2 linked regions of the Arachidicoccus terrestris genome follow. The protein of the gene in region 1 interacts with the protein of each later gene in a pairwise test. Links are inferred from orthologs where the notes say so. Each region holds a gene or a part of one and is shown on either strand. Other genes may lie near its edges.

Region 1 (5,094 bases):
TCAGGGGCTAATGAAGTATGTGTGCCGCAACGGCTTTGAACATCATGTTGTCATGAATGCAAGTAAAACCGCAGGCATTCTAAAAGAAGCGATGGAAAACTATTTAGGGTGGGAAACCTATGTACATAATTAGAATATCAATATTTCCATTTCATTAAGGTGAATAGGAGTATTGGATATCTGTAATTTAAGAATAAGAGATTTATCTCTTTATTTTTAGCACAGTTAAATTGTGAAAATGACAAGTAAAGAGCTCAAAATAAAATCTATTGAGTATCGTAGAAAGATACTCCAGTATATAGTGAAGGCAAAAGCCGGACATACCGGAGGGAGTCTTTCGTGTGTAGATGTTTTGAATGTCTTATATAATGAAGTAATGCATGTATCTCCGGAGAATTTCACATCTCCGGATCGGGACCGGTACATACAAAGTAAAGGACACTGTGTAGAGGCATTGTTTGTCGTATTGGCGGATAAAGGCTTCTTTCCTGAGGAAGATCTCAATACTTTGTGCAGATATCAGTCACATTATATCGGGCACCCGACCCGAAAAGTTAACGGCGTTGAACAGAATACAGGTGCCCTGGGGCATGGATTGCCTATCGCATCGGGTATGGCAATTGCAGCAAAACTTGATCACAAAGCGTATAAGGTATATACACTACTTGGCGATGGTGAAATGCCGGAAGGAAGTAATTGGGAGGCGGCCTTGAGTGCCGCTCAATATGAACTGGATAATCTATGTGCTATAGTAGATAAAAATGGGTTACAAATAACGGCAGCTACTAAAGATGTGTGTAGTACAGATCCTCTGGATAAGAAATGGGAAGCCTTTGGCTGGGCAGTACGGGAAGTAGATGGCAATGATGTAGATGCACTTAAGGAAGCCTTGTTGGCTGCCCCGTTTGAGAAAGGGAAACCGAGTGTTATTATTGCCCATACAACCAAAGGGAAAGGTGTGAGTTTTATGGAAAACCAGTTAAAGTGGCACCATAAAGTACCGACTTTAGAGGAATTTGACAAAGCGAATCAGGAATTAGAAAACGCAGCCGCATTACTGCTATAAATAAATGAGACAGCTTAAATTATTGTAAATCTATCAAACTCATGGCAGAAAATATAGAGAAAAGACCGTATAAAGCGAATCTGGAAGTGTATTCAGAAACCTTGCAACGGCTGGCGGAAAAAGATAGCGGAATTATTGCGGTGACCAGTGACAGCCGCGGCTCTGGAAAATTGGTACCTTTTGGTGAAAAATATCCGGAGCAGATCATTGAGGTGGGAATTGCTGAACAGAATTTGGTGGGTGTTGCAGCTGGTCTGGCGTCTTGTGGCAAAAAAGTATTTGCCACTTCGCCAGCATGTTTCCTTTCTGCACGCGCTTTGGAGCAAATTAAAAATGACGTGGCTTATAGCAATAACCCTGTAAATGTAGTTGGTATCAGCGCGGGTGTAAGTTATGGGGCATTGGGAACGACGCATCATAGTTTGCATGATTACGCTGTTTTAAGAGCCATTCATAATATAATTGTGGTTGCCCCCGCGGATAACTATGAAACTGAACAAGCAATACAGCAGGCTGCTGACTGGCCAGAACCTGTGTATTTGCGGTTCGGTAAAAAAGCGATGCCCTTTTTAAAAGATGATGAAAAGGATGAGGTATTTAAGTTGGGAAAGGGCCGGGTGATTACAAAAGGAGATGACGCTGTGATAATCGCCTGCGGTGAAACGGTGTATCCGGCGCTAGAGGCAGCGAGTGTTCTGGAGACAGAAGGTATTGCTACCATGGTCATCAGTATGCATACAATTAAGCCTTTAGATACGGGTTTATTGAAAAAGGCTGCTGAGAAATGCAAAGTGGTTGTGACGGTTGAAGAGCATAGTGTTAATGGTGGACTTGGGGAAGCCTGTGCTGCCTATCTGATGCAGCATAGTATTTTCAGGCCTGTTAAGATTATGGGAATTCCTGACGAATACACAGTAACAGGTTCCCAGACGGAGATCTTTAACCACTATGGAATCAATAAAACAGGCATTTCTGATGCCGTCAAAAATTTGTTACAGAATGTGTCGATGGATAAAGCCGACAAATAGGATGTAAAAGCTATAATAGTGCGAAAGTGAGTTCGAGGAGGTGATAGAATGGCTTTGATTTATAGTTATCTGCTAACGAAGTATTTGATCCTAAACGTTATTAAATTCACTCAACATGCTTAGACGTATTAGACAAACCATTCTCATTTTGACTGTCTGTGTTGCATTTGTACAGTGTGGCAGGAAGGAGGATGCCGGGAAAGAAAAAAAGATAGCGATTGTCGTTTCTACGATGAACAATCCCTGGTTTGTGTTTCTTGGTCAGCAGGCAGCAAAAAAAGCCCGGGAATTGGGATATGAAGCGAAGTTGTTCGATTCGCAGAATAATACGGCGTTGGAGAGCGACCACTTTGATAATATCATCGTCCAGCATTTTAGCGCTATTTTATTTAATCCAACGGACGCAGACGGATCTGTGGTGAACGTAAAAAAAGCCGTGGCCGCCGGAATTCCTGTTTTCTGCATGGATAGGGAGGTGAATTCGGCCAATGCCCCTACTTCTCAGATTTTATCTGATAGTTATTCAGGGGCAGTAGCGCTTGGTAAGCGTTTTGTCCAGGAGCTGCATAAGAAAGGCAACTATGTTGAACTGCTGGGACTGGTCGGAGACAATAACACTTGGGCCAGATCAAATGGATTTCATAGTGTAGTGGATCATTATCCAGAACTAAAGATGGTGGCTCAGCAGAGTGCGGATTTTGACAGGAACCAGGCAATGAAAGTCCTGGAGTCGGTTTTGCAGGCACACCCGGATATCGATGGGGTGTTTTGTGGTAATGATGCTATGGCAATGGGTGCTTATCAGGCTCTGGTGTCTGCTGGAATGGCTGACAAGGTTAAAGTATTTGGTTTTGACGGATCCGATGATGTGATTGCGGCCATCAGAGACGGAAAAATTTATGCCACAGGAATGCAGTTCCCGCAGATTATTGCAGAGACAGCGGCCAGTTTTGCAGATGAATACTTAAAAGGGAAGAAAGATGGCTTTCCTAAGAAGGTCCCTGTGGCTGTTGAATTAGTGACTAAAGAGAACGTAAGTGATTACGCGGGTTATGGTAAAAAATAAAAACGCTCCTCATGAATAAATGGATTAAAAATGGCTTGATCGCTGTTCTGATTATATTCCTGGGTTACAATTCTATCTATTTAGAAAAGCTAAATGACAGAGGGACGAAAGGCGGTACCAGGATTGATGCCGCTGCCCTGGCCAGGAAAATCTGGCAAAATAAGGTGGCCGCTAAATTGGACAGTGCTGTAGTTATTGATTCTTTGAAGACATTTATTGAAGCGAATAATAAGCAGGTGTTTGATAAATACACGCATGCGCTGGATATTGGTAACTACCGTTATGCACTGGTAAAAGGACTGGCAACAGTAGCGTCGGTGAATGAAGATGATGTTCGCTTACTGGTAAAGGACAAAGAGCCGTTTAAGGCAGTTCTTGTTACGGAATTTGTCTATGGCAATACTCTACGAGATGCACTGGGTATCTTTAATTTAAAGGATTTCCCTAATACTGAAGATCTGAACAGTATTTCAGAGCAACTAAATAAAATCGTCCGTAAAGAGGTGGTGCCCTCTTTTAGAACCAGGCTAAAGCCAGGTATGCACATTGCTTTTGTGGGTGCCATTCAGATAAATAAAGCTCATGTTCACTTTGACGGATTGGAGATTGTTCCTGTACGTATCAAAATAGTAGAATAATGCTGATTGCTAAGAACATTACGAAGCGATTTTCCGGCGTTACCGCGCTGGATAATGTTAATCTTGAATTGCAAAGCGGTAAGGTTACTGCTATTATTGGGGAAAATGGTGCCGGAAAGTCTACGTTAATGAAGATCCTCTCCGGAGTCTACACGCAATATGAAGGCGATATTATTTTCAACAGTCAAAAGGTTCAGTTTAACTCTACTAAAGAGGCCGAAGACACAGGCATTGCGATTATTCACCAGGAACTCAATCTGGTACCTTATTTAACGATTACACAGAATATTTTTTTGGGCCGTGAATTGCTGGATCGTTTCGGTTTACTGGATAAAGCCAAAATGCAACAGGAAACGCAAAAGCTACTCCGACGGGTTAAATTAGATGTACGCCCTGATGCACTTATCCATAACCTGAAAGTGGGGCAGCAACAGCTCATTGAAATTGCCAAAGCTCTTCATTCTAATGCGGAGGTAATCATAATGGATGAACCGACTTCAGCTATTACTGATAAGGAGGTTGAGAATTTGTTTGTTATCATAAATGAGTTAAGGAGGGATGGGAAAACCGTGGCTTATATCTCTCACAAGTTAAGGGAACTCTTTCAGATAGCCGATAACTATACAGTGCTTCGGGATGGGACTACAGTTGGAAGCGGGGAAATCAAAAATATTACTCAGGATGAGCTGGTAGAGAAGATGTCGGGCCGTAAGATCCGGATTGAAAAGAATGTAAGCAATTTCCGGCAGGACCAGCTTCTGTTGGAGTTAAAAGGGATTTCGTTGAGCAGCCAGGATAATACCGGCAATAAACTGGTGGATAACATTGATTTTGGTTTGTATAAAGGAGAGATTGTCGGCATCTACGGCTTAATGGGCGCTGGCCGTACAGAGCTGATGGAAACTATTTTCGGTTTGCACCCAAAGAGCAGCACGGGAGAGATCCGAATGGAATCCGGTTCCCTAAAGTTTAAATCTCCGGCTGATGCCATCAACGCAGGAATAATGTTAATCCCCGAGGACCGGAAATTACAAGGCCTGTTTCTCGGCCTGGGCGTGAGACCCAATATTAGTATTACGATACTGCAGAAATTACAGCGCTTTGGTTTTTTGCTTAATAGAACTAAAGATAATGCTGTCTGCAGATATTATATCCACCGTCTATCGATAAAAACGCATACTGGAGAGACGCTGGCCAGGAACCTGAGCGGCGGCAACCAGCAAAAAATTGTTTTGGCGAAATGGCTGGCAAAAAATCCAAAGGTGCTGTTACTGGATGAGCCGACAAGAGGCATCG
Region 2 (5,048 bases), 400 kb from region 1 along the record:
CAGGTGCATGGATGCTATCGTCATTGGTAATAAGAATAACGGGTCTGTCTTGTTTTTGCTTACTATCTGTTTTTCCTGTCATAATTCACTTGATTCATAAGACGGCTTACTTCAAAACATAGGAGCAGCTCTGTTTCAAACACAATACTCTTTTAACCGTTGGAGGCAAAAATCTTATCTACAGCATCGCTGAGCATTGGAAATTTCTCCTTCACAAAGTCCTTGACAACTTCGATGGACTTGGCAGCCTGCTGATCATTTAGATCAGCTTCTTCTTTTAAGCGCTTTAATAATTCTTCCATAAAATAATTAATATAAATGAAATCGAATAAAAAAGCAGCCGGAATGGTCAGGCTGCTTTCTGGTATAATTTTAATTCTGTTCTTTTGGTTTAACGATACCCAGTTTAGCCTCCAGGCTCAAGGTCGCATGCGGAACAGCCCGCAGTCGGGCCTTATCAATCAGTTTACCCGTTACCCGGCATACACCATAGGTTTTGTTCTCGATACGGATCAGCGCCTTTTTCAGGTTATCGATAAAAGAGATCTGACGGCTGACCATCTGTGACATCTGCTCTCTTTCCATGCTGACGGTTCCGTCTTCCATGGTCATATAACGACCGTCAACATCACCCCCCATATCGTCTTTACGGGTAATGATACCCTGTAAGTAAGCTACTTCACGACTGGCATCTGCCAGCTTCTTATTGATGAGTACCCTGAACTCTTCCAGCTCCGCATCTGAATAACGGATCATCAGTTCATTAGCCCCATCGGCCGCCTTTCTTTCTTCCAGGGGCTGATAATTAGGTGCATAAGGTTTACTGGTCTTTACACTTGTCTTCGGTACTTTTACCTCTTTAAGCGGTGCCACCTTCTTCTTTACCGGTTTCTTTATTGCCACAGATATACTTTCTTTACTTTTTGTTTGCTTGGATGATGATTTTTTATCAACTGCCTTAGCAGGTGCAGAGACAGGTTTTGCTGCAGATGCTTTCTTAGGAGCAGATGCAGCGGTCGTAGCCTTTTTGGTGGCCGCGCTTTTTGCAGGAGCTGCCTTCTTGGGCGCTACTGATTTAGCAGGCGTTTTTTTTGCGGGTACCTTTTTGGCAGGTGTCTTTGCCGCAGAAGCCGTTTTTTTCGCTACCGGTTTTGCCGCAGACTTTGCCGCTGATTTAGGTGCCGTTTTACCAGCTGCTTTCACGGCTTTTGCCGTTACAGTCGCCTTCTTTGCGGGCGCTGCTTTCTTAGCGGCCGTCCCAGACTTGGCGGTTGCTGCTTTCTTGGCTGCAGGTTTTGTTGCTGCAGCTTTCACAGTTTTTTTATTAGCAGTCTTCTTCGTTGTAGGCATACGCTTAACTGTTTTTTTGGACCTTGATTTTTAGCTTATTATCGTCAATATCAATTTCCGTTCCGTTTTTAACATCTGAAACATATGACAATTTATCTGCCAATATTTCAGAACAAATATAATCATTAAATCTTTGCAGTGCGGCTTTAATTTTACTATTATCAAGCACTTCTACCTGGATACGGTCGGTCAATTCAAATTTCTCTTCCTTACGGATATTCTGAATGCGGTTGACGAATATCCTGGCCATCCCTTCCTGTTTTAAATCCTCCGTAATGGTAATATCCAGGGCTACCGTCAACGGACCACGTCCGGCAACACTCCAGCCGGGCACATCTTCCGCCGTAATCACTACGTCATCTTTTTCAATCGGTATCCGTTCACCATTCACTTCCAGATCCAGCCTGCCATCCTTTTCCAGACGGGCGATATCTTGCTGGGAGAACTGAGCAATCAGTCCTGCGACCTGCTTCATCTTAGCGCCCAGACGTTTACCCAGGGCTTTAAAATCTGCCTTGATCTTCTTATGAATGATGCCCTGATCATCTTTCAGGTATTCTACTTCTTTAATATTGGTCTCCGATTTGATCAGATCCTCAACCTTGGACAACTGCTGCTGCATCCTGTCATCGAGTACCGGAATCAGCACCTTCTGTAAGGGCTGACGGACAATGATGTTCTCTTTCTTGCGTAAGGAAAGGATCAGAGAAGCACTGTCCTGTGCCAGCTGCATTCTTTCTTCCAGTGCCAGATCAATCTTAGAGCTGTCTGCTACCGGAAAATCGCTGTGGTGTACACTCTCAACCGTGAACCTTCCGGTTACCGCATTCAGGTTCCGGAAGAGTTCATCGCTGAAAAACGGTGAAAGCGGTGCCATAAGCCGGGTCAGTGTCTCCAGGCATTCATACAAGGTCTGATAGGCAGATATCTTATCTTTTTCATAATCGCCTTTCCAGAAACGCCTTCTGCAGAGTCTGACATACCAGTTGCTGAGCTGCTCTCCAACAAAACTGTCGATCGCCCTGAAGGCAATCGTCGGCTCATAATCGTCCATCTGGGTGCCTACCTGCTCAATAAGAGAATGTAATACAGACAAAATCCAGCGGTCGATTTCAGGGCGCTCTTCCAGGGCAATGGGAGCTTCTTTAAAAGAGAACCCGTCCAGATTGGCATACAGCGCAAAGAACTGATAAGTATTATATAAGGTGCCGAAGAATTTTCTTTGAACTTCCTCAATACCGGCTAAGTCAAATTTAAGATTATCCCAGGGAGACGCATTCGTCATCAGATACCATCTGGTCGCATCTGCACTGTATTTTTCAATGGTCTCAAACGGGTCTACGGTATTGCCTAATCTTTTAGACATTTTGTTGCCGTATTTATCCAACACCAGACCGTTAGACACTACAGTCCGGTACGCGAGACCGGGATATTTTTCTTCAGAAACGGGCAGTCCGTCTTTTTTTAGTTCTTCCCATACGTCCTCTTTCAGCATGGCGCTGATGGCATGCAGGGTATAAAACCAGCCTCTGGTCTGATCCACGCCTTCGCAGATAAAGTCCGCCGGGTAGTTATCGGCGAAGACCTCCTTATTCTCAAATGGGAAATGCCACTGGGCAAACGGCATGGCGCCACTGTCAAACCATACGTCAACCAGATCCGGCACACGCTTCATCGGTTTGCCGGAAGCCGATAAAAGGATGATCTCATCTACATAGGGTTTATGCAGATCCAATACACCTTTATTCAGAAACCTCACATTCACTTCACCGCCCAATACGTCAGCGGCTTCTTTAATACCGGCTTGCAGGTCATCAATAGAACCAATGCAACGTTCTTCCTTGCCGTCCTCCGTCCGCCAAACGGGTAGTGGCGTTCCCCAGAAACGGGAGCGGCTGAGGTTCCAGTCGACCATATTTTCCAGCCAGTTACCAAAACGGCCCTCGCCGGTGGACTTAGGTTTCCAATTGATCGTCTTATTGAGTTCCACCATGCGGTCCTTGAGTGCTGTCGTCTTGATAAACCAGGCATCTAAAGGGTAATAAAGAATTGGTTTATCCGTTCTCCAGCAATGAGGATAATTGTGTTCATATTTCTCGACTTTAAACGCCTTGCCGGCCTGCTTCAATTCTACGCAGATATCGACGTTCACGTCTACATAGTCGGGTGCATCTTTATAATCCTTGACATAGCGGCCACTGTAATGTCCCATGCCATCAATGAACTTCCCTTCCCGGTCCACCATGATCAGTATGCCGATGCCATACTTTTGCCCCACCTTATAATCATCCGCACCAAAAGCAGGTGCGGTATGAACAATACCGGTACCATCCTCTGTGGTAACAAAATCACCCAGCATCACTTTAAATGCATTAGGGTTTTCGGTATGATTGGCCTCAAAGGGAAGCAATTGTTCATAACGGACACCTTCCAATTCTTTCCCCTTAAAGCTGGCCACCTGACGCCAGGGAATCAGTTTATCACCTGATTGATACGTTTCGAAGTCTTGATTTTCCGCCTCCGCTTTAAAATAGTTACCCACAAGCGGCTGTGCAACAAGTACCATGATAGGAGCCGCGGTATACGGATTAAAACTGTCAATCAGGGCATAGTCGATATTTTTACCAACAGTAAGTCCCAGATTAGAGGGCAGTGTCCAGGGCGTGGTTGTCCAGGCCATCAGACCAACCGGACGACCACCGCTTTGTTCAAACAGCGCTCTGGACTGTTCATTTTCAACCATATTGAAAATGACAGTCGCTGATGTATCTTTTACATCCTTATAGGTGCCTGGCTGATTGAGTTCATGAGAACTCAGACCGGTGCCTGCAGCCGGCGAATACGGCTGTATACTGATGCTCTCGTAGAGATAGCCTTTTTTATACAGCTTTTCCAGTAGCCACCATAAGGTTTCAATATATTTATTATCAAAGGTGATATAAGGATTCTTAAGATCTACCCAATATCCCATCTGCATGGTCAGCTGATCCCATTTATCCTTATAGCGCAGTACGGCCTCGCGGCATTTTTTATTATATTCTTCTACGGTGATCTTTTTACCGATATCTTCCTTGGTAATACCGAGTTCTTTTTCCACCCCTAATTCTACAGGTAGTCCATGGGTATCCCACCCACCTTTACGGCGCACCTGGAAACCTTTCATGGTCTTATAACGGCAAACCATGTCTTTGATCGTTCTGGAGATGACATGATGAATACCAGGCATACCATTGGCACTGGGAGGCCCCTCATAAAACACGAAGCTGGGTGCTCCTTCTCTAAGTGTGATACTTTTTTCAAATGCTTTACCTTCCTGCCAGTTTTTCAGCATGGCTTGCTCCACAGCGGGCAAATCCAATTTTGAAAACTCTTTATACTTATTTGCCATATATATGTTAATCTCCTACTACTAAGTCTTGTCTTAAGAGATATCCGAGATTATCCGGGTATCTTATTATCCATTAGTCTTAGAAAACCTGATTTCTCTTACAGGTTCTCTTAAAATGTGGGCAAAGTTAAGGATATTTTACGATTTAAATTGTCAAGGCTGATTTGGTAAGCATTGGTTAATATAATATATATATAAAACTATCTATTAAATAATTATAGAATAATTTTTAATCATTTTCACAACGAACTCTGCATCCTGGATGTTAAAATCCCTTCGATTCCTTTGGTAATTTGCGGGAAAATCAATA

What was found. The genes of interacting proteins can lie anywhere in the genome.
Region 2: the proteins of K9M52_RS11040 (region 1) and ileS interact in binary tests that used the Escherichia coli proteins (3 or more experiments, as listed by UniProt). The link is inferred for Arachidicoccus terrestris from one-to-one orthologs.

The regions. Positions count from the first base shown.
Region 1 is NZ_CP083387.1:2,819,887-2,824,980, forward strand. Bases 1,263-4,184 are described here. They hold K9M52_RS11040 (D-ribose ABC transporter substrate-binding protein), read left to right. Parts: upstream 1,263-2,209; coding sequence 2,210-3,160; downstream 3,161-4,184. Other genes in these bases: K9M52_RS11035 (transketolase family protein), read left to right, coding at 1,263-2,094; K9M52_RS11045 (DUF2291 domain-containing protein), read left to right, coding at 3,172-3,798; K9M52_RS11050 (sugar ABC transporter ATP-binding protein), read left to right, coding at 3,798-4,184. Also shown: K9M52_RS11025 (L-fucose/L-arabinose isomerase family protein), read left to right, coding at 1-133; K9M52_RS11030 (transketolase), read left to right, coding at 239-1,066; more of K9M52_RS11035, read left to right, coding at 1,108-1,262; more of K9M52_RS11050, read left to right, coding at 4,185-5,094. UniProt on the Escherichia coli protein: Part of the ABC transporter complex RbsABC involved in ribose import. Binds ribose. Also serves as the primary chemoreceptor for chemotaxis.
Region 2 is NZ_CP083387.1:3,219,862-3,224,909, reverse strand. Bases 1,155-5,047 are described here. They hold ileS (isoleucine--tRNA ligase), read right to left. Parts: upstream 4,739-5,047; coding sequence 1,355-4,738; downstream 1,155-1,354. Other genes in these bases: K9M52_RS12540 (hypothetical protein), read left to right, coding at 1,155-1,384. Also shown: 5'/3'-nucleotidase SurE, read right to left, coding at 1-82; K9M52_RS12550 (hypothetical protein), read right to left, coding at 153-302; K9M52_RS12545 (TraR/DksA family transcriptional regulator), read right to left, coding at 373-903; more of K9M52_RS12540, read left to right, coding at 932-1,154. UniProt on the Escherichia coli protein: Catalyzes the attachment of isoleucine to tRNA(Ile). As IleRS can inadvertently accommodate and process structurally similar amino acids such as valine, to avoid such errors it has two additional distinct tRNA(Ile)-dependent editing activities.